Regions from separate parts of the Mesorhizobium sp. B2-1-8 genome, predicted to be linked through region 2. Evidence: riboswitches for the same ligand, from Rfam matches in the RefSeq annotation. Region 2 holds a riboswitch; each other region holds the start of a gene.
The links. A riboswitch is a leader RNA that binds a small molecule or an ion and turns the genes downstream of it on or off. The one in region 2 is predicted to bind cobalamin.

Region 1 (7,584 bases), 2.0 Mb from region 2:
GTCGTCGTGCTTGGCGGCGAGGGCCGTCTTGCCTTCCATGGCGTCGACCGCATCTACCCTTCGACCTCGACGCTGCTCAAGAACGGTGGCAGGATCAATCTGACGCTGCGGCGGGTGACGAAGCCTGAGTGAGCGAGCTATGGGCATCCGAGCGTCGCGCATAGACTTCAATATAGTCCCCACTCGCGATTTCCTCATAATCCTCCATCAAGATTTGGAAATCCGCATTCTGGCGCATCCACACGATCCAAATTGGCGGAAAGTTCGCCGTCAGCGGCCACGCTGATTTTTTCTTGTTTAGCCGATCCATCAGGATGATATCGGGCCTGTTGTCCCGGATCAGGGAATTGACGTAGCGAGTATAACTATCAAGGTCCTGCCGCGCGATGCGCTCGTCCTCGCCTTGATACTCACCCCGCATCAGTCCCCAAAGCGCATAGGTGCCAACCCAATCATGAGCATAGGCCGACAGCCAGCGACCGTTGGTCATCCTTGTCAGCGGATTGCCGACTGACAGGTCGGAACTGACCTGGACGACCGAAGGCGAGGCATAACGGCTCTTGATGGCATCGACCAGGCTTTTCTCAGGCAACTGGTAAGACTGGTGGTGCATCACCGAAAGTGCAACGATCACAGCCAGCGCGGCTGCGGCGTGGAGCCTGACGCTGGCTACCTCGGAAGCAGCCTCTGTATTTGTAAGACCAAGCGCCATTCTCCATCGCGATGCCACTGCCAGCAGCATCGCGACCAGCAACGTAGCCTGATAAGGATACTGGTGATTGGGCCAGTATTTTCCCAGGTAAAGCATGGAGACGAAGAAGCCAGCGGCACTCGCCACCGCCAGCGCAACGTCGTCTCGCCAGACTGATCTACGCATCTGGAAGACCGCGAAAACGACAAAGACCGTAAAAGTCGGCAATGCGGCGAAAATGTTTACGTTGGCTCGCAGGCTGACATAGTAGCGTAGCAGCAATTGTAGGAAGGCGCCAAGAAATTCGGGAAACCATATATACACGCTGACGAGATAGGCAGCGCAAACTGTGAAGATGACGACGTTTTCGGCAGTCAAGCACGCCATTGCCGAGCGTTTGCGCCAAGCGATAAAGAGATAGGGCAGTACGATGCCAGCTGCCCAATGTGGTTTGACCAGAACCAGCACACTTCCCGCTAGGCCGACCGCCACGGCAAGGCTAAGAGGAACCGATGCAGCCGCACCGGGTTCAATCCGCCACATCATCAGGAACAGCATCGGCATGAACAACATCGTGCCAATGTGCTCGCGCTGGCCGAAAACATTACCAGGCATGATGAGAAGCAAAACCGCTAGCGCGGGATATATCCATTGCGTCTTCACATCGACGAAAATTCGGCTTCGCTCGATGACGACCGCCGACAGCGCAATTGAAACGAAAAAAACCATATAAATAAAGAATTCAATCGCCGATTCCGGCGAAATGCCGAGCCTTTGAGACAGCCATACCGGCCCAATATAGAGGGCGACGGAAAAAGGTGGATTGGTTTCTAGAATATCGACATAGAGCTTCTGGCCATCAAGAACCTTTTCGCAGATAAGAATGAGCCAGCTAACATCGGTATTGTCGCCGGCTGCCCATGGCATAAAAAGCGAGAACACCACCACGGTCGCAACAAGCCAGACCGCTGACAAGCTTCCGATCGAAGACGCAAAGCCAGTCGCGGTATTGATGTTTCTTACATTTGCCACGCTCGGGACCGCTCCAACAAACATCACTTTTACGCAGAACGACGAAATCCTGGGAGCACAGCTACGCCTGCCTCTGTAATTGAGGAACCCGAGCCGATGTGGTCGAAAGCAGAAGCCGATCGTGCGGTCGCGCCCAGCGTATCAAGCAGCATCGAGATAGGTGCCACCGGTGCCGGGTCACTCGCCCCACGGCAGTGCTCACATCGATCACCCGCTGCCCCCGAAATCGCTGGAACTGACCCTGAAAGCTAGCGGGGATTACCTAAAGGGCTGTTAATCGCGCATCGTGGCGCCTTCCCGCTATCAGCCAATGAGCAAGAATTCCGCCGAGACAAGCTGGAAAGGCAATGCGCCATAGGCGGCGACCGTCGCCTGATCGTCCCATTGGCGGAACTGCCGCGACGGCCGAAATATTTGCCATTGGCAAGGTTGAGCACCACGGCCTCGCCATCGAAGGATTCGAAAACGATATCCCGGCAAGGCAAGCTGTGCCGGCAAGGTGCCGACCATTTCTGCGATCAGTTCGGTATCAAGCCTCGATTTCCAGCGCCGACAATGGCTTGGAACAACAGGCCAGGATGAAGCCATCGTCGACCTCATGATCGAGGATGCCGCCATTGTGGCTCATCTCGACGCTGCCGGAGACTTTCTTCACCTTGCAGGTTCCGCACAGGCCGAATTCGCAGGCCGCCGGTATCCGCACGCCCGAGGCACGCGCCGTCTGCAGCACGGTCTGGCCGGCGACGCATTCGGCGTCGACATCCGAAAGCGCGAATCGGATCGGCGTCGCGGCTTCGACGGGGATAGCCACACCGTCCTGCGCCGGCGCCGCGAACGGCGCCGGGATTTCCTCCACGGTCGGTGCGGCAAAGCTCTCCTGATGGTACTTTGTCATGTCGAAGCCGGCGGCTTCCAGCATGCCGCGCACGGCGCGCATGAAGGGATCTGGGCCGCAGCAGAAGATTTCGCGTTCGCGGAAATCGGGTGCCAGGAGCGGCAGCCGGATGGCGTCGATGCGGCCCATATGGCCGTACCAGCCCTCGCGGCTCGACCGCTCCTCGATCATGAAGCCGAGCGACAGGCCCGGCATATGGCCACCGAGCAGCTCGAGCTCCTTGCGAAAGATGATCTCTTCCGGGCGCCGCGCGCAGTTGACGAAGCCGACATCGGTCCATGGCGCGCAGTCGTTCAGCCAGCGCAGCATCGACATCATCGGCGTCACGCCGGAACCGGCCGAGACGAACAGATACTTCGCCGCCGGATGGCTGTGCAGTGAAAAGTCGCCGCCTGGTCCATAGGCCTTGACGTGCGAGCCCGGCGCCAGGTGATCGAACATCCAGCGTGTGCCGACGCTGCCCGCTTGCGCCTTCACCGTCACCGCGATCGAGAACGGCCGCGACGGCGAGGACGACAGCGTGTAGGTGCGCATCAGCGGGCCGTCCGGCGTCGGCAGTTCCAGCGTCACGAACTGGCCTGGCTTGTAGCGGAACCAGGTCTGGTTGTCGGACCGGAAGGTGAAGGTCTTCACGTCCGGCGCCTCGTCGCTGACGCCGGTCACTTCCAGCACCTGCAGCCTGTCGTTCCAGGGCGCCATCTGGTCGAGATGACGATAAAGGCCAAGGTCGGTCATCGCATTCATCCCTCAGCCTCTCATGCGACGCTGCGCAGCGCAGGCCGGCCACCTTCGGCAAGGCGCGGTCCGATGAAGCGGGCATACCAGTCGACGAACTGGATCACACCGCCCTCATGCAGCTCGGAATAGGGGCCGGGCTCGTAAGCGGGCGATAGGATACCGAAGGCGTTCTCTTCGACGATGCGGCGATCCTGGTCGTTGGTTTCGGTCCAGACATGGGTGAGTTCGGCGAGATCGTAGTCGACGCCCTCGACCGCATCCTTGTGTACCAGCCATTTGGTCGTCACCGCCGTCTCCGTGGCGCTGACCGGCAGCACGCGGAAGGTGACGGCATGGTCGATGAGGATATGATTCCAGGTTGTCGGGTAGTGATAGTGCATCAGCGTGCCGATCCGGTCGGCCGAAACGCTGTCGGACAGGTTCTTCTTCACCGCCCGCTTGCCGGTCATCGTGTAGCTCTGGGCATCGCGCAGCAGCGGCGCGCGGGTGGCGCGGTATTGCCCGGCCGGGTCGATGCGGAATTTGCTGGGTAGGCCAGCAGCCTCGCATTTCGCCCAGTGCGCCAGCATCTCCGGATCGCTGTCGGCCCCTTGCACGCCGGTCACGGTCGGTGCTTCCGGGAAGGTCTTGCACAGCTCCGGATGATTGCCCGCACAATGATAGCATTCGCGGTTGTTTTCCCAGACCAGCTTCCAGTTGCCCTTCTCGATGATCGTGCTCTCGAAGGCGATCTTGGCCTCGCTGAGCCGGTGCGGCTTCAGATAGGGCTCGATCATCGCCCGCATCGGCGCGAAGTCGGCGGGCTCCTTGGCCAGGCAGATGAAGACATAGCCGGCGACGCTTTCGCAGGCGACCGGCTTCAGCCCGAACTGGCTCTTGTCGAACCCATCGGCCATCTGGCGGGCGAACAGCAGCCGGCCGTCGAGCTCGTAGGTCCACTGGTGATAGGGACAGACCAGTTTGGCGGCCATGCCCTTGTCGGTGTTGCAGACGCGGCTGCCGCGATGGCGGCAGGAATTATGGAAGGCGTTGATCTTGCCCTGCTGATCGCGCACCAGCACGACCGGATAATCGCCGATCTGCACGGTGATGAAGCTGCCCGGCTTGGGCAACTCGCAATCATGGCCGATGAACAGCCAGTCGCGATACCAGATCAGCTCCATGTCCAGCTTGAAGTAGTCCGGGTCGGTGTAAAAGGGCTGTTCCAGCGAAAAGCCTTGTTTGCGGCTGTTCAAGAGCCTCAGCATGTCGTTGCGCGCGTCCATGTCCTGTCCTCAGTTTCAAGGACTGAACTGGTGGTGATTGAGGAAGGACTGGACGCAGATCGGCAAAAAGCCGGACAAACACCATCCGCCTCTTGACCGCCCACCGCGATCAGTCGAGTTCTGGCCATCTCGGGCTGGTTTCCGGGCTCTGGAGTTGTCCTTGCGGACCATCGCGACACCTTCCCAGGCCTTCGCCCAGTGGTCTCCCGTTGCGACTTGAACTCCACCACCGTTGCGGGGGCAGCGCCGGAATCTGACCGGCTTCCCAATTCTCCGCTCCGTCGTCACGCAGCGGCACCTGAGATGCCTGATCTAATCACGGCAGGCTTTGCGACATCGGCACGAAAGCGACATCGCATCCATGCGGCGCGACACGCACGCTGGATCGCCGTGACAGGGTCGTAGCCGTTGGAATCGACCTCCGTCGCCAGACGCGCCGGCACCGTTTTCGACCCCTTTGCCGCGGGCGAGAAGGTTAACGGTTTCAAAAAGTGACTATTAGCAGAGTCTAAAATCGAACCGAACGGTTCGTTTCTGTTGACGGTGCGTGCAAGAGGGTGTGAACGCCGAGCCTCCGACACAGTTGATGATCGAGGCGTTGGATTTAGATAACCAATTGATATCACGAAGAAAAAGAGCGGATGTGGAAAGCCCTGGTACAATTTCAAGTGGTGGAGTCATGGTCCACGCTGAACAACTTCGTGATTGGAAACGGCCGCGGGGCTCTCCCACATCGGAGCTGTCCGAACGACGCGATTTTAATCCCAAGACACGCCGCTAGACGGACGGGAAAATACTGGAGTACCCAAAATGAAAAAGATTGTTCTCACTGCCGCCGCCCTTCTGGCGATTTCCGGCAGCGCCTTCGCTGGTAGCGACAATTACGGTGCCAATCAGCCCGCATCAGCCGTGGACAGCTCGTACACCGCTTCCACCTCCACCAAGACGTCGGAGCCGGTTGCTCAGGCGCCTGCTCAGGGCAGCGATCGCAACCTCTTCGGTCGCTAACGGCCTATCCGCACGGATGGCGGGCTTGCCCGCCGGTCCGGTGGAATTCAACAAATTCAGGAGTGTCTAAAATGAACAAGATCCTTATTGCCGCCGCCGCCGTTCTGGCTATTTCCGGCAGCGCTTTTGCCAGCGACAACTATGGCTCCAACGGTGCCAACCAGCCTGCTGCCGCGGTGGACAACTCGTACACCGCTTCGGTCGACAAGTCGGCTCCTGCCAACCAGGAGCCCGTCCAGCACGGCGCCGATCGCAACCTGTTCGGCAACAACTAACATCTCGTCAAGCAGGGACGGCGCGCTCAGCCCGTCCCTTGAATTCGAAAATATCGGAGTAAAAAAATGAAAAAGATTGTTCTTACCGCCGCCGCTCTTCTGATTGCCGCTGGCGGCGCCTATGCCGGCAACGACAACGTTGGCGGCACCGACATCAACAAGCAGGCGACCGTCAACGTCGATACGTCGCATACGGGTTCGATCCGCAACAGCGACTCGCCCGTCTACAAGCTGCTCAATTCGTCCGGCGACGTGCAGAAGCCGGCGCATCAGGGTGCTGATCGCAATCTCTTCGGCAACAACTAACCAGCCGTGGTGATATACAAAAGAGAGCGGCGGGTTTGCCCGCCGCTCTCTTTTTGCGTCGTCGAGACAGGTTGTGGTCTCAGGCGGCTTTTGCTTCCGCTTCGTGCAGCGCGAACGACCGTCCATCCGCATCGAAGATATGAAGGTCGCCGGCATTGGCGGTCAGCCGCAACGTCGAGCCGCGCTTGACCTCGACATTGCCCGGCAACTTGGTCACCAGCGGCAGGTCGGCCCGGCCGATGTCGATATAGACCAGCTGGACCTCGCCGAGCTGCTCGAGATAATCGACCGTCCCCTCGAACAGATAGTCGCTACCACTGGCGATCGCGAGATCTTCCGGCCGCACGCCGAAGCTGACCGCCGCTCCCTTTGCCGAGGCAGGCGTCGCGATCGGTACCGTCGCCTTGCGTCCGCCGACATGGCTGATGATGGTTGGGTTGCCCGTCTTGTCGACCGTCGCCGGCAGGATGTTCATGGCCGGCGAGCCGATGAACTGGGCGACGAAGAGGTTGCCGGGGTTCTTGTAGAGCTCCATCGGCGTGCCGACCTGCTCGATGTGGCCGTCCTTGAGCACGACGATGCGGTCGGCCAGCGTCATCGCCTCGACCTGGTCGTGCGTGACGTAGATCATGGTCGTGTTGGGCATGGATTCCTTGAGCTTGGCGATCTCGATGCGCGTGGCGACGCGCAGTGCCGCGTCAAGGTTCGACAGCGGCTCGTCGAACAGGAACACTTTCGGATTGCGCACGATGGCGCGGCCGATGGCGACACGCTGGCGCTGGCCGCCCGACATCGCCTTGGGCAGGCGGTCGAGATATTTGGTCAGCTGCAGGATCTCGGCTGCCTGCCGCACCCGCTTGTCGATCTCGGCCTTGCTTTCCTTGCCGATCTTCATCGAGAAGGCCATGTTGTCGTAGACGGTCATGTGCGGATAGAGCGCGTAGGACTGGAACACCATGGCGATGCCGCGCTTCGACGGAGGCACGTCGTTGACCACCTGGCCGTCGATCCTGAGTTCACCCGCCGTGATCTCCTCGAGCCCGGCGATCGAGCGCAGCAAGGTCGACTTGCCGCAGCCCGACGGACCGACGAAGACGATGAACTCGCCCGATTTGATGTCGAGGTCGATGCCGTGGAGAATGTTGAGATTGCCGTAGGACTTCTTCACTTGCCTCAAATTGACATCGGCCATTGGTTTCCTCCCAGTGATTCCTCGGATGTTTCAGTCTATGCGCCCGAACCAGGCGCCGTAGCCGCCGAGCTCGACCGAACCGGTGCTTGCCTGCCCGGAAAACCCGTGTCCCGCCAAAGGTTGCAGGGTTCGGTTGCCGAGGTCAACCTTCGCCGGCGCGGCAGCCAGATTGAAGACGCAGA
Region 2 (7,584 bases):
ACATCCTGCAAGGCATTGGCCAGGGCCTGCCCAACATGGGCGACATCGACCGCCAGGCGATAGGCGGCGCGCTGGGCACGGCTACCCATGGCTCGGGGCCGACGCTGGGCGCCTATCACACGCAGCTGGAAACGGTGCAGATCGTCGACGGACTTGGCGAGGTCCGCGAATTCAAGCGAGAAGGGGATCAGGAGACGATCCATGCCATCGGCGTCGCGCTCGGTGCCTTCGGTGTGCTCAGCGAAGTGACGCTGAACAACATCGCAACCTACCGGCTGCGCCGCCGCAAATGGGTGCTGCCGATCGGCGATATGCTGCGCGATTTCGAAACGATGATGGCCGCGCACCGGTCGGCTGAATTCTATTACATTCCCTTCTCCGGCTACGCGCAGTTCATCGCCAGCGACTTCAGCACCGAAGCCACCACCACGCGCCCGACCGAGGATGACGAGGGCTCCTTGCGCACGTTGCGCCGCTTGCGCACCGGACTTGCATGGCTGCCGTCGCTGCGCCGCAGGCTGATCCGTGGCGCCGTCGCCAAGGTGCCGGCCGAGGATTATGTGCAGGATTGGCTCAACGTCTATGCCAGCGACCGGCAGACCAGGTTCAACGAAATGGAATTTCACCTTCCCTTCGAGGAGGGGCCGAAGGTGCTGGCCGAGATCATCGATCTGACGGAGAAGCATTTTCCCGAGGTCTATTTCCCGATCGAGGTGCGCAGCGTTGCGTCCGATCGGTTCTGGCTCTCGCCATTTTACGAAAGGCCGACCTGTTCCATCGCCATCCACCACGATGCGGCGAACGATCCGTTGCCCTTCATGCGCGCGGCCGAGCCGATTTTCCGCAGGTATGGCGGCAGGCCGCACTGGGGCAAGATGCACAGCCTGAAAGCGGCCGATCTGAAAAAGCTCTATCCGCGCTGGGACGATGCGATGGCGGTGCGCCGCGACATCGATCCGCAAAACCGCTTCGTCTCGCCCTACATGGTCGACCTGTTCGGCATTGAACGATGAGCGCTTATTTTGCCACGCTTTCGGATGCGCTGAAGCAGGCGGGCATCTTCCAACCTTGCCTGCTGCTCGACCTCGACCGGCTGGATGGCAACATCGCCCTGGTGAAGGAGAGGCTTGATGCCAGCCTTGCCGTACGGTTGGTCGACAAGTCGCTCGCTTGCCTGCCGCTGCTTTCCCACATCGGCAAGGCGCTTGGAACCCACCGCTTCATGACCTTCCATCCGCCGATCAGCGAGGCGGTGCTGAGCGCGTTTCCGGACGCGGATCTCCTCTACGGCAAACCGATGCCGGTCGGCTCGGCAAGGGCCGCGCTTTCCAGAGGCGATGCAGCCTGGTCGCGGGTATGCTGGCTGATCGACACACAGGAGAGGCTGGCTGACTATGGCGCGCTCGCTGACGCACTCGGCGTCGAGCTGCGCATCGCTTTCGAAATCGATGTCGGACTGCATCGCGGCGGCCTCGCCGAACCGGAGGCCTTGTCGCGGGTGCTGAAGGCGCTGCCTGCCCACAGCGGGCTGCGCTGCGAAGGCGTCATGGCCTATGAGGCGCATGCGCCGCACATACCCGGCCTGTTCGGCGGGCCGGCCAAGGCGTTGGCGCAAGCCTCGGAACGGGCCGCCGCTTTCGTGGCGCGCCTCGGCATGAACCAACGCCATATCTTGAATATCGGTGGCAGCAAGACCGCGCTGCTTCATCATGGCGGCACCGCTAACGAAGTGTCGATGGGCTCGGCCTTCGTGCTGCCCGGCGATTTCGACACGCCAGGACTCGGTGGCTTCCAGCCGGCGGCCTTCATCGCGACGCCGATCCTGAAAGTGGTCGAGCCGATGCTGCCCGGCCCGCCGGTGGTCTCGCGTCTGCTGCAGGCGCTCGGCAGGTTTCCGCGCAAGGGCTGCTATCTCTATGGCGGCAAATGGATGGCCGAACCGGTGTTTCCCGAAGGCATGACGACGAACGGCCTGCTTGGCCTGTCCTCGAACCAGCAATTCATGGGCCTGCCCGCCGGGGCCGCCGTCAGGCCCGGCGACCACGCGTTCCTGCGGCCGACGCAGAGCGAAGCCGTGCTGCAGCAGCTCGGACCGATAGCGGTGCTTTCCGGTGGCAGGGTCGTCGACCGCTGGCCGGTGCTGCCGATGGGATAATGGCTGTCGTCTCGGCGTTCGCCATTGGCGCCTGCACCTGCGATGTCGTCGTTCTAGGGTTTGCGCGCGTCGCTTCGCTCCCTGCTCCGCCCTAGAATGACGAAGTTATGAGGCGCCTCGTCGCAACGGATTTATTGACTAAGTCAACTAAATGATTGATCCTGTCCAGGACAGGAGGAATCCCCATGACGATCCACGACCACCCCGGCAAGGAACGCATCGACGCGGTGCGCGCCTTCAACCGCTTCTACACTCGCCAGATCGGTGTGCTCGACGAAGGCTGGCTGAAAAGCACCTTCTCGCTTACCGAGGCGCGGGTGCTCTACGAGCTTGCCCATCGCGACGGGCTCGTCGCCAGCGACCTGGTGCGCGATCTCGGCCTTGACCCCGGCTATGTCAGCCGTTTGCTCAAAAAATTCGAGGAGCGCGGTCTGGTCGAGCGCGAAGCCACCGAGGCGGACGCGCGCCGCGCCTCGATCGCGCTGACGCCGGCGGGCAGGGAAGCCTTCGCGCCGCTCAACCAGGACTCGCACGACCAGGTGCGCGCGCTGCTCGATCGCCTGGCGCCCGTCGACCAGGATCGGCTGGTCAAGGCCATGCGCATCGTTCAGGGCCTGCTCGGCGACAGACCCGAACCCAAGGTGCCTTACATCCTGCGGCCGCTGCAGGTTGGCGACATCGGCTGGGTCACGCGCCGCCAGGGCATGCTCTACGCCCAGGAATATGGTTGGGATGAAACCTACGAGGCGCTGGTCGCCGAAATCCTCGCGGCGTTCGTAAAATCGTACGATCCGAAATGGGAGCGCGGCTGGATCGCCGAACGGGAAGGCGACGTCGTCGGCTCGGTCTTCGTGGTGCGCAAGTCGGATCAGGTGGCCAAGCTGCGGCTGCTCTATGTCGAACCTTCGGCGCGCGGCCTCGGCATCGGCAAGCGCCTGGTCGAGGAATGCATCGGCTTTGCCCGCGCCAGGGGATACAAGACGCTGACCTTATGGACCAACGACATTCTGACCGCGGCCAGGCACATCTATCAGGCGGCCAGTTTCAAGCTGATCGAGGAAGAGCCTCACCATTCCTTCGGCAAGGATCTGGTCGGACAGAATTGGGATCTGGAACTGTAGCGGCGCGTCATGCCTTGACCGGTACCCAGATTTCCAGCCCGCCATTACCGGTGCGGCCATCGAATTCGGGCCCGTGGCGCTCGAATTCCGGCGCGTCGGCGATTTCATGGCCGGAGCCGGGCAGCCAGCTGTTCCAGATCGTGTTGATCGTGCGCCGGATGGTCGAGATGTGCTCACGATGCGTGAAGACGGCGTATTTCTGCGCCGGCACACGCACGCGGTAAAAATCCTTGGGCAGGTCGGAGAAATCCGTCACCTCGACGCCGACGACATAGTCGAAATTGCCGGCGTCGTCGCCGTTGAGGCAGACGCCGTAGAAGACGCCAGGCGCCTCGCCGGGAATGTTGCCGATATAGGGGGCGAAGCGCTGCCACTGCATTGGGATGCCGGCGCTGGACTCGCAACTGTAGCGTTCGCCAAGCCCGGCGATGAGCAAGGGGCGGCTGGTCTCGAAGCGCGGCGGCTCGAGCGTGTGAGAAGTGAACTGTCCATCAGGATAGGCTCCACGAGGTCGAGGTTTCGGGTCGAGCCTTGCGCGCGCACCAGTTCAGGCGTGGTGCCGAACTCATCGCGAAAAGCCCGCGTGAACGCCTCGTGCGAGCCGTAGCCGACATCGAGCGCGACTTGGAGAATGTCACGTGCGCCGCCGGCCAGCTTGCGCGCCGCTTCGCTCAAGCGGCGCGCCCGCATATAGCCCACGACCGACCGTCCCGTGGCCGCGCCGAAGGCGCGCGTCACATGAAAGCGCGAGACGCCGCTGCTTGCCGCGACATCGTCGAGCGTAATGGCCTCCGGCAGGTGGCTCTCGACAAACCATAGCGCCTTCTCGGTCGGGTTCATGTGTTCCTCGCATGTGGCGTTCTCACTCTGGCGCCTCGTTGCCCGGCCAGTTTGATCGAAATTGCGCCTGGCGCAAAATCGAAAGCGGCAACGGCTGTCGGGCGGTGGACGCAAAGTCGACGACAGGCTTGCTCTCTTGTTTGTTCTGTTATAACAAAACGAAGCAACCGCCTTGCCTCGCCTTCGCGCGCGGCCTAGGCTGCGACTCGTGATGGTCCCCGAGCCGAAAGGCGAGGGGTGAAAAGGGAACGCGGTGAGACCCCATGGGGTCGAGGCCGCGGCTGCCCCCGCAACTGTAAGCGGCGAGCAAGATCCGGAACGCCACTGGCCGGCAAGGCTGGGAAGGCAGGATTGCGCGGAGACCCGTGAGCCAGGAGACCTGCCATCGCTGAGTTGACCGGACGGGGTGTGCCGGGAGGAAACGTGGATATCGGTCTTGTCGGCCGGTCGGCCAACATCCTTCCGTCGCCAGTTTTGAAAGTGACGGGAAGTTGGACGGCGCAATCGATCGTATTCACCCCGGCTCCATGCACCAGATCATCGTGTGCACCCTTTGCCGCGACGTGCCGACCGGTGTCAGGTCGGGCGAAGGTTTGTGCGCCGAGTTGTGCTCCCGCCTCGCGGCCCAGCCTGACGTGGCGCATGGTTTCACGGTCGAGGGCGTGGCTTGCATGGCGGGTTGCGCGCGTCCCCTGGCAGTGGCTTTCCAGGCGCCAGGCAAGGCAGCCTATCTCTTCGGGTCGATCGACGCGCAGGCGGACGCTGCCGATCTCGTGCGGTTTGCCAGGCTCTACGCTTCGCTTCCCGATGGCTGGTGCAATTCCGGACAACGTCCGCCGCGCCTGGCCGGCAAGACGCTGGCCCGCATCCCGGGAGCCGGCAAGCTGACGGATGGCACTCGATGACAACGCCGCTTCTCGATGCGCGCGACCTGGGCGCGATGGCGAATGGCCGGCATCTGGTCCATGCCGTCAGCCTGTCGGTGACATCGGGCGACCGCCTCGCCATCATTGGCCCCAACGGCGCCGGCAAGACCACGCTGCTGCGCATGTTGTCCGGCATGCTCAGGCCGAGCTCCGGGGAGGTGAAGCTCGGCGGGCGGCGCCTGGACAGGATTTCCCCCTCCGAGCGAGCCCTGCATATCGCCGTCGTGGGCCAGACAGACCAGCCGGACCCACGGCTGGCGGTGATCGACTATGTCGAACTTGGCCGCGTCCCGCATGCCGGCCTGAGGCGCCGCGGCGAGGAACGCGACATTGTCGTGGACGCGCTGCGCCGGGCCGGCCTGTTGCCGCTGCTCGGCCGGACCATCGGCTCGCTGTCTGGTGGCGAACGCCAGCGCGCCCAGCTTGCGCGCGCCATCGCGCAGGAGCCCAAAATCCTGTTCCTCGACGAGCCGACCAACCACCTCGATCCGCGCGCCCGCGCGCAACTGCTCGAACTGGTGGCCGGCTTCGGCATGACCGTGATCGCGGTGCTGCACGATCTGACCCTGGTGGCACCCTTCGCCACCCGGGTCGCGGTGATGAACGAGGCCCGGCTGCAGGCGCTGGCGCCGCCGCACGAGGCGCTGACGCAGCAGCTGATCCGCGAGATTTTCGGCGTCGACGTGTTTCGCCTGCGCCATCCCACCGAGGACCGCGAACTGACGGTGTTCGACCTTCCGAACCGCGCCGCACCGCCGTCCTGATCAAATCCATCCTTATCCGACACGTTCAACCAAGGAGCAAAGTCCGTGAAACGCCTCGCCTTGTCCCTCGTCGTCTCGCTGCTGGCCTCGACGGCCTTTGCCTTCCCCGTCACCGTCGACAGCTGCGGCAAGCCGCTGACCTTCGACGCGCCGCCGAAGCGCGCCGTCATCCATGATCTCAACATGGCCGAGATGGCCTTCGCGCTGAAGCTGCAGCCATCTATCGTCGGCCTGACCGGTATCACCGGATGGTACAAGGTCGCCCCCGAATTCAAGGCTGAGCAGGGCTCCATTCCCGAACTGGCGCCGAAATATCCGACGCTGGAGAATCTCATCGCCGTCGAGCCCGACTTCTTCTTCGCCGGCTGGTACTACGGCATGAAGCCCGGCGGCGAGGTGACCCCCGACACGCTCGCACCGCACGGCATCAAGACGCTGGTGCTGACCGAAAGCTGCGTCCATCTCGACAAGAGCCGCCCGGCCGCCTCCATGGACCTGCTCTATGGCGACGTCGAAAAGCTGGGCAAGGTCTTCGGCAAGGAGGCGGAAGCGGAAAAGCTTGTCGCCGGCTGGAAGGCGCAACTCGCCGATATCATCGCCAAGGTCGGCAGCGCCAAGGGAACACGCGTGTTCCTGTACGATTCCGGCGAGGACAAGCCGTTTACCGCGGGAAAGTTCGCCATCCCCAGCGCCATGATATCGGCAGCCGGCGGCGACAACATCATGGCCGACATGGATACTAGCTGGGGCAACACGGATTGGGAAACGGTGGCGGCGCGCAATCCGCAATTCCTCATCCTGCTCGATTATCAGGACGGCGGCGGTTACAGGAAACTGCTCGATTTCCTGAAGGCGCACCCGGCGATGAAGGAGACGGACGCGGTCAGGAACGAGCGCTTCGTGGCGCTTCGCTATGCCGAACTGACGCCAGGACCGGCGAACATCGAAGCCATCGGCAAGATCGCCAGGGCGATGCATCCGGAAGCGTTCTGATGGGTCTTGCCCGAGAGCACAAATCCGGCGCGCTTTCAGGGCACAAGGCCTTCACGCTGGCCATGACGGCGGGCGCGGTGGCGCTCGTCGCTCTCGCGCTGCTGTCGATCGCTTACGGCTCGACGCTGATACCTCTAACCGATGTCGTCGCCGCACTTGGCCGTGCCATCGGGCTGGATGAGCCCGGGATATCGGGCCCGGTCGGCAAGATCGTCGTCGACTTGCGGCTGCCGCGCACGATCCTGGCGATCTGTGTCGGCGGCGGGCTGGGTATCGTCGGCGCGCTTTTGCAGACGGTGACCCGCAACGACCTTGCCGACCCTTTCCTGTTCGGCCTGTCGTCGGGGGCCGCTGCCGGCGCGGTTTCCGTCATCACCGTCTTTGGTGACAGCTTCGGCATCTGGACCTTGCCTGTGGCTGCGTTCACCGGCGGCATACTCGCCGCCTCCATCGTGCTTTTGCTGGTGGCGCGGGTGAGGGGGCAAGGTCCCGAACGGCTGATCCTCGCCGGCCTTGCCGTCTCTTTCATGTTCACGGCCTTGACCAACTATCTGGTTTTTGCCGGCGACCAGCGCGCGGCCCATTCGGTGCTGTTCTGGACCATGGGCGGGCTCGGGCTGGCGCGCTGGGACAATGTGTGGCTGGGCGCGGTGGGCGCTGGCACGATCGCGGCTTACGGACTGTGGAACCACCGCAAGCTGGACGCTTTCCTGGCCGGCGAAAGCGCCGCCGAAAGTCTCGGCGTGCCGGTGGCCCGCATGCGCAGGACGACATTTCTCGTGGCG
Region 3 (7,584 bases), 660 kb from region 2:
AAAGCGCTGCGCGCTTTTCCCGGGAAAACCGCTACGCACTTTTCCTGGAATTTCTCTAGAAGATCGTGCGGGACACTTGGCGCTCGACGGCTGGAGACAAACCGTCGTCCCCATCCTCTGACGCTTGCTGACGCGGATGCTCGGTCGCAACAGCGGGCTGAGGTGAAGGGTCCGGCAGCATCACGAGCTGCGGCACCTGCCTGTAGGAAAAGCCGCCGCGGATATCGCCGATCTTGCCGGCGACAATGCGGACCACCGCCTTTTCGAGATTGCGGTCGTAGCGCGTTTCGGCGGCAGCCGGCACGACCATCACGGCCAAAAGGGCCGCGCCGCACAGAAGCGTCTTCATTGTTGTTGTCTCCCTGCCTGGCAGTGATCTAGCAGGGCGCAGTTGAAAAACCGCCAAGGGACACGGTAAGCGAAACGCCAAACGGCTGCGTTAACAGTGCGTTACGGTATCAAGCCGGCAAACTGATTCAAGCTGTTGAGGTTTTGATTCAGGCGCGCTGGGCGCGGACTGTTTGGCCGAGGGCCGTGAAAACGGTGCGCACGATCCCGGCGGCGTCGAGACCGGCATCGGCATACATCTTCTCCGGCTTGGCGTGGTCGGTGAAGGCGTCGGGCAGAACCAGCGGGCGTACCTTCAGGCCGTTCTCCAGCAATCCTTCATGGGCAAGGAACTGCAGCACATGGCTGGCGAAGCCGCCGATAGCGCCCTCCTCCACCGTCACCAGGACCTCGTGCGAGCGGGCCAGCCGCCGGATCAGATCCTGGTCGAGCGGCTTGGCGAAGCGGGCATCGGCGACCGTGGTGGAAAGCCCGGCCGCGCCGAGTTCCTCGGCCGCGGCAAGGCAATCCTGCAGCCTTGTGCCGAAGGACAGCAGGGCAACCTTGCTGCCTTCCCGGACGATGCGGCCTTTGCCGATCTCGAGAACCGAGCCGCGCTCGGGCATGTCGACGCCGACCCCGTTGCCACGCGGATAGCGGAAGGCGATCGGGCCATCGTCATAGCTGGCGGCGGTGCGCACCATGTGGCGCAGTTCCGCTTCGTCGGCCGCCGCCATCACGACAAAGCCCGGCAGGCTTGCCAGGAAGGTGGTGTCGAAGGCGCCGCAGTGGGTGGCGCCGTCGGCGCCGACGAAGCCGGCGCGATCGATGGGGAAACGCACCGGCAGTTTCTGGATCGCGACGTCATGGACGACCTGATCGTAGGCGCGCTGCAGGAAAGTCGAATAGATCGCCGCGAACGGCTTGTAGCCTTCCGTCGCGAGGCCGGCGGCGAAGGTCACCGCATGCTGCTCGGCGATGCCGACATCGAAGGTCCTCGACGGGAACACCTCGCCGAACAGATCGAGGCCGGTGCCGCTCGGCATGGCGGCGGTGACGGCGACGATGCGATCGTCCTCGCGGCCCTCCTGGATCAGGCTTTCGGCGAACACCTTGGTGTAGGCAGGCGCGTTGGCCGGCGCCTTGGTCTGCGCGCCGGTGATGACGTCGAATTTGTTGACGCCGTGGTATTTGTCGGCGGCCGCTTCCGCCGGCGCGTAGCCCTTGCCCTTCTGGGTGACGACATGGATCAGCACCGGCCCCTTGCCGTTGTCGCGGACATTTTTCAGGACCGGAATCAGATGCTCCAGATTGTGGCCGTCGATCGGGCCGATGTGATAGAAGCCGAGTTCCTCGAACAAAGTGCCGCCGGTGACATAGCCGCGCGCGTGCTCGACCGCCCGGGTGATGGCCCGATCGGCCCGCTTGCCGAGATAGGAGGTCAGTTTCTTGCCGAAGTCGCGCAAGCCGATATAGGCCTTTCCGGAAGCCAGGCGCGCCAGATAGGCGCTCATCGCGCCGGTCGGCGGCGCGATCGACATGTCATTGTCGTTGAGGATGACGATGAGGCGCGCATCGAGCGCGCCGGCATTGTTCATCGCCTCATAGGCCATGCCGGCCGACATGGCGCCGTCGCCGATGACTGAAATGACATTGTTGCGACCACCCGAAAGGTCGCGGGCGGCGGCCATGCCGAGACCCGCCGATATCGATGTCGAGGAGTGGGCGGCGCCGAACGGGTCGTATTCGCTCTCGGCCCGGCGGGTGAAGCCCGACAAGCCGCCTTCCTGGCGCAAGGTGCGGATGCGGTCCCGGCGTCCGGTCAGGATCTTGTGCGGATAGGCCTGGTGGCCGACATCCCAGATCAGCCGGTCATCGGGTGTGTTGAAGACATAGTGCAGCGCCACCGTCAGTTCGACTACGCCAAGGCCGGCACCGAGATGGCCGCCGGTGTGGGAGACAACATCGACCAGTTCGGCGCGAAGCTCGGATGCCAGTTGCGGCAATTCGCTCTCGGCCAGCGTGCGCAGGTCGACCGGGACGCGAACCTTGTCGAGAAGCGGCGTATGCAGCGTTGCGTTCACGTTGGGCCCAGACTTTCTTTTCTTCGGCGGGATAGGCCGCCGGCCGCCGAAAGTAAATGCGTGTCGGTGACGCGGATGGTCAGCCCCTCACCGATCCGCTCAGCCTTCCGGCAGCGGAATGAATTCTTTCTCATCGCCAGGAACGATATCGAAGCGGCCGGTCTTCCATTCCTGCTTGGCCTGCTCGATGCGCTCCTTGGACGAGGAGACGAAATTCCACCAGATGTAGCGCTTCGAACCGAGCGAGGCACCGCCGAACAGCATGAAATGCGCACCCGTCGGCGACGATATGACGATCTCGTCGCCGGGACGGAACACCAGCAGCCGTTCCGCCGGAAAGACGTCGCCTGAAATCGAGACCTCGCCCTCCAGCGTGTAGATGGCGCGCTCTTCCGCATCGGCCGGGATCTTGACGCTGGCACCGGGCGCAAGCCGCAAATCAGCGTAGAGCGTTTCGGAATCCGCCCGCACCGGAGACCGCAATCCTTGGAAATCGCCGATGACGACACGGCCGCTGACGCCCTCGGCATCGATCTCTGGAAGTCGCAGCGCAGCTGTGTTCTCGAACACCGGCGCCACCTCTTCCTTGCCGTCGGGCAGCGCCAGCCACGTCTGCAGGCCGGAGATCGACATCGGCGCGCCGCGCAATTCCTGCGGCGTGCGCTCGGAGTGGACGATGCCGCGGCCTGCGGTCATCAGGTTCACGTCGCCGGGCTCGATCACCATTTCGGTGCCGAGCGAATCGCGGTGCCTGATCTTGCCGTCGAACAGATAGGTTACGGTCGACAGGCCGATATGCGGGTGCGGACGAACGTCGAGCGCCTGGCCGGCGCGCATGATGGCGGGACCCATTCGATCGAAGAAGATGAACGGCCCGACCAGGCGCCGCTTGGCGGTCGGCAAGGCGCGGCGCACCTCGAAGCCGCCAATATCCTTGGCGTTCGGGATGACCATCAGCTCGATCTGGTCGCTGGCGAAGGCATCGCCGGCCTCAGGGTCTTTCCCCGGGAAGAAGCTCATGAACTCTCCTGGTCAGCGGTCAGTGGGCGCTTTGGGCATATCAGGCGAACCGGATCGCCGCCTTTGCTCTTAGTTTAGCCGCCACCTCTTCGCGATTGCGCGGATGCTGGTGGGTTTCGAGCGAATCGAGAAGCTCGCGTGCCGATGCCGCGATGGCGTCGACCGCGTGATCAAATGCATGCTGGTTCTTGGCGGAAGGCCGCGTCGTACCGCTCAGCTTGCGGACAAACTGGAGTGCCGCGTCGCGGACTTCGTCATTGGTTGCCGGCGGATCAAAATTGAACAGGGTCTTGATGTTTCTGCACATCGCTTCCGTATCTCCTCTTGTCCGTTTCAATCGGGACGAACTGTATCCTCGATCATGATCGTGTCCAAAAATCGGTAAAGCTGCTCGGCTCCCTAGTCCGCGTCGAGCGGCTCGGTTCCAACCGGCTTGCCGTCGCGCGACAGCCTGATCTTCTCGACCTTGTCCTCAGCGGCCTTCAGCAACCGGTCGCAATGCATCTTCAGCGCCTCGCCGCGCTCGTAGATCCGGATCGACTGGTCGAGCGGCACGTCGCCACGCTCCAGATCATCGACGATCTTCTCCAGAGCGTCGAGTGCCTGTTCGAAGCTCATCGCCTTGACGTCTTCGTTGATCTCACCAGTCATCATTCATCCTTTCATCAGTCGCCCGACATGGGCGGCGACCGAAAATGCCAATCCCTGCAGATCGTAGCCGCCCTCGAGCAGGCTGACGAGCCGGTTGCCGCCATGGCGTGCGGCGCGCTGCATCAGCTGGCCGGTCGCCCAGTCGAAATCGTCCTCGGTCAGATTGATTTCCGCCAGCGGGTCGCGATGGTGCGCGTCGAAGCCAGCCGAAATGATGATCAGGTCGGGCGCGAAATTGTCGAGTGCCGGCAGCACGCGCGACAGGAAGGCATCGCGAAACACCTCGCTGCCGGTCCGCGGCGCCAGCGGCGCGTTGACGATGTTGCCGGCGCCGGTCTCGCTCTTCGCCCCGGTGCCGGGATAGAGCGGCATCTGGTGCGTCGAGCAATAGAGGACCGAAGGATCGTCCCAGAAAATATCCTGCGTGCCGTTGCCGTGATGCACGTCCCAGTCGACGACGGCGACACGCTCGGCGCCATGCTTCTTCTGCGCATAGCGGGCAGCGATTGCCGCCGTATTGAAGAAGCAGAAGCCCATGGCCGTGGTCTTTTCCGCATGGTGCCCAGGTGGCCGGGCGGCGACGAAGACATTGTCGGCGCGGCCCGCAAAGACGTCGTCGACGGCGGCGTTGGCGGCGCCGATCGCCGTGGTCGCGGCCTGCCAGCTCTTCGGGCTGGCGGTGGTGTCGGCATCGATGCGGGCAATGCCTTCGTCGGGGATGGCGGCGCGGACACGCGCGACGAAATCGGCGGGATGCGCGTAAAGGATGGTCGCCTCGTCGCCTTGCGGTGCCTCGACACGGTCGAGCGCGGCGAAAGCTTCGTCGTCGAGCACGCGTTCGATGGCGCGCAGGCGGTCGGGCCGCTCGGGGTGACCGGGCGGGGTGATGTGTTCGAGAAAGATCGGGTGCGTGTAGAGACGAGTGGCCATGTCCCCCTATCTAGTGCCCCGGCGCGGCGATGGCCATGCGTTGCGGCCTGATCGCTGGGGAAAATCGAACCTGCGTCCATTCATGTCGCTGCGGGCATTGGCGTCGCCGGCCATTCGGCGTAAGACTGCCGCTACTGCCTGGTGCCCGCGAAAGCGGGAGAATCGGGAACACGGTTTGATACCGTGGCGTGCCCAACGCTGTGAGGGGGACTGCGCCGGTAAGTGCCACTGTCGATGACGGGAAGGCACCGGACGTGGGTTGATCCCGAGCCAGAAGACCGGCCTGGCAGGCATCGTCATCCGCATGGTCAGGCGGATGACGTCAGAGCGACGTGCGTTCTCTTGGACGCACAAAGTACGCTCTGAAAATTTGAACTGCTGCAATCGCAAGGGGACAAGCGATGCCGGAAGATATGACCGCTGCAATGGGCGATGGATTCGACCAGATTGCGCGCGACGCGGTTTACCGCGCCATGTTCACGCGGCGCGACGTGCGTAGCCATTTTACATCGGAGACGATCGACGACGAGGTGCTGGCGCGGCTGCTGCTTGCCGCCCATCACGCGCCGTCGGTCGGCTTCATGCAGCCCTGGAATTTCATCGTCATTCGCGATGCCGCGCGACGGGGGGAGGTGCGCGACCTGTTCTTGGCCGCCCGCGAACAGGAACTGCCGGCAATCGAGGCAGACCGGCGGGCGCTCTACCGCAAGCTCAAGCTCGAAGGCATTTGCGAAAGCGCGCTCAACATCTGCATCACCTGCGACCGCGAGCGTTCGAAAGGCTCGCCGCTGGGACGCTGGCACAATCCGGAAATGGATCTCTACAGCACGGTCTGCGCGGTGCAGAATTTCTGGCTGGCGGCACGCGCCGAGGGCGTTGGCGTCGGCTGGGTCAGCATCATCGAGACGCAAGCGCTGAAAAGCCTTCTATCTATCCCCGAGCACGTGACGCCGATCGCCTATCTCTGCGTTGGCCGTGTTTCCGAGTTCGCGCCCAAACCCGACCTCGAAACGCATGGCTGGGGCCGACGGCTGCCGCTGCCCGACCTGATCATGAGCGAGACGTTTTGCGGCCAGGGTGAGGCGTCGCTCAAATCCACGGTGGCCCGCCTCAACACCGTAGCCGCTGCGCCGGCAAACCTCGCCGATCAGCGCGTCGCGCCGGCCGTACCCCAGCGCGAACCGTCGAAGGTGGAGAGCGCCTTGTCCTTGAGTTCCCGGAACTTTGACGAGGCTTCGGCGAGCCGGGCGTCCCAGGCGGCATCGGGGACCTGGCCCTCGATGGTCTTGAAATAGACCTGCATCAGGCAGGCAATGGCGAACGGCTCGATGAAGGCCGCCTTGAAAGCCCAGGCAAAGACGATGGCCAGAACGAAGGCCCAACCGGCGAGCTGACCGGGCATGACGTAAAGAATAGTGGCTGCCGGCGCCAGCATCAGCAGGAAGATGACAAAGGAGACGCCCCACATGATGACCGCCAGCCAGACCGCGTTCCTGACCATTGTCTTGCCGTTCTGGGCGTAGAGCACGACGCCTTGCCGCGCCGTCTCGAACGGCGAGGACGAATTGATGCGGATGTTGTAGCCGAGAATGATCTCGTCGACATAGGTGAGCGACAGGCGGATCACCGTGTTGATGAACGAGACCAGGCCGCTCAGGCCCGGAATGGGCAGGAAGGCTGCGATGCCGCCGAGCAGGCCGGTGATGGCGCGGATGGCGCCCTTGACCAGTTGGTCGACGACGAAAAGGATGTTCGCCTCGGCAAAACGCTCGGTCACAACCTCTTTGGCGTAGGCGATCTGGTTCTGGCCATCGGGAACGTCATGGCCGTCGATCAGATGCACCATGACGGCGATATGACCTGCCTTGACGACGTAGAGGATGTATTCGCGGATCCAATAGACGGCGATCGAGACGAGGCCGAAACCGACCACGCCGCCCCACATGGCAAAGGACAGCGGTCCGTCGGGGTCGGTGGAGATATGGCCGACGCCATAGCCGACCGAGGCACCGGTGCCGGTGGCCATGATGTAGGCCAGCGTGATGCCGAAATAGACGATCATGCGAAAGACAATGAAAGGCCAGGTCCGCATCATGATGGAGACCGACCTGCCGATATCGAAATCCCACATGCCCGAATCTCCCCTCAGAGATGGCTGTGGAGGATGCGCTCAAACCGGCTATTGTCAATTGCAGGCGGCGGCGGGAGGGCCACGGTGGCTCAGTTTGGCCGCGCTTCCGGCTTCTCGAGCAGGCCTTCAAGCAATTGCTTGAACGCGGCCACCACCTTCCTCGACGTCGCTTCGGGATCGTTCGAATTGGCGATCCGCTGCGCGGCCTGACTGCTCGCTCCGTTGATCAGCCGCGCGGCCGTCTCCGGATCGAGCGCCGGCACGACCACCCCTTCCTTTTGCAGCGCGGTCAGATGATCGGTCATTGAACCGACGCAGGCATTGGCATTCGACCATTGTGCCGGATCGCCCAGCACCGCCGGACCGTCCCGGAACATGATGCGCTGGATTTCCGGCTCGAGCGCCATCTCGATATAGGTGGTGCATTCGTCGACGAAATGC

Region 1: another riboswitch for cobalamin. It lies ahead of FJ970_RS01795 (aromatic ring-hydroxylating oxygenase subunit alpha); the one in region 2 lies ahead of FJ970_RS23210 (DUF1636 family protein).
Region 3: another riboswitch for cobalamin. It lies ahead of bluB (5,6-dimethylbenzimidazole synthase); the one in region 2 lies ahead of FJ970_RS23210 (DUF1636 family protein).

What each region holds. Positions count from the first base shown of each region.
Region 1 covers NZ_CP083952.1:388,505-396,088, reverse strand. The annotation lists gene FJ970_RS01810 (alpha-ketoglutarate-dependent dioxygenase AlkB family protein) at 1-132, shown strand, start outside; gene FJ970_RS01805 (hypothetical protein) at 95-1,723, opposite strand; gene FJ970_RS01800 (hybrid-cluster NAD(P)-dependent oxidoreductase) at 2,253-3,353, opposite strand; gene FJ970_RS01795 (aromatic ring-hydroxylating oxygenase subunit alpha) at 3,374-4,621, opposite strand; cobalamin riboswitch at 4,736-4,938, opposite strand; gene FJ970_RS01790 (DUF680 domain-containing protein) at 5,432-5,629, shown strand; gene FJ970_RS01785 (DUF680 domain-containing protein) at 5,701-5,904, shown strand; gene FJ970_RS01780 (DUF680 domain-containing protein) at 5,971-6,210, shown strand; gene FJ970_RS01775 (ABC transporter ATP-binding protein) at 6,290-7,402, opposite strand; gene FJ970_RS01770 (alpha-glucosidase family protein) at 7,433-7,584, opposite strand, start outside.
Region 2 covers NZ_CP083952.1:4,720,223-4,727,806, reverse strand. The annotation lists gene FJ970_RS23230 (D-arabinono-1,4-lactone oxidase) at 1-1,013, shown strand, start outside; gene FJ970_RS23225 (alanine racemase) at 1,010-2,155, shown strand; gene FJ970_RS23220 (helix-turn-helix domain-containing GNAT family N-acetyltransferase) at 2,341-3,276, shown strand; partial or broken gene FJ970_RS23215 (AraC family transcriptional regulator) at 3,284-4,116, opposite strand; cobalamin riboswitch at 4,312-4,518, shown strand; gene FJ970_RS23210 (DUF1636 family protein) at 4,608-5,021, shown strand; gene FJ970_RS23205 (ABC transporter ATP-binding protein) at 5,018-5,806, shown strand; gene FJ970_RS23200 (ABC transporter substrate-binding protein) at 5,852-6,799, shown strand; gene FJ970_RS23195 (FecCD family ABC transporter permease) at 6,799-7,584, shown strand, end outside.
Region 3 covers NZ_CP083952.1:5,382,674-5,390,257, forward strand. The annotation lists gene FJ970_RS26535 (hypothetical protein) at 56-349, opposite strand; gene dxs (1-deoxy-D-xylulose-5-phosphate synthase) at 498-2,411, opposite strand; gene FJ970_RS26545 (pirin family protein) at 2,511-3,431, opposite strand; gene FJ970_RS26550 (DUF2277 domain-containing protein) at 3,472-3,738, opposite strand; gene FJ970_RS26555 (exodeoxyribonuclease VII small subunit) at 3,831-4,082, opposite strand; gene FJ970_RS26560 (histone deacetylase family protein) at 4,086-5,012, opposite strand; cobalamin riboswitch at 5,135-5,314, shown strand; partial or broken gene bluB (5,6-dimethylbenzimidazole synthase) at 5,486-5,992, shown strand; gene FJ970_RS26570 (hypothetical protein) at 6,160-7,143, opposite strand; gene FJ970_RS26575 (TetR/AcrR family transcriptional regulator) at 7,233-7,584, opposite strand, start outside.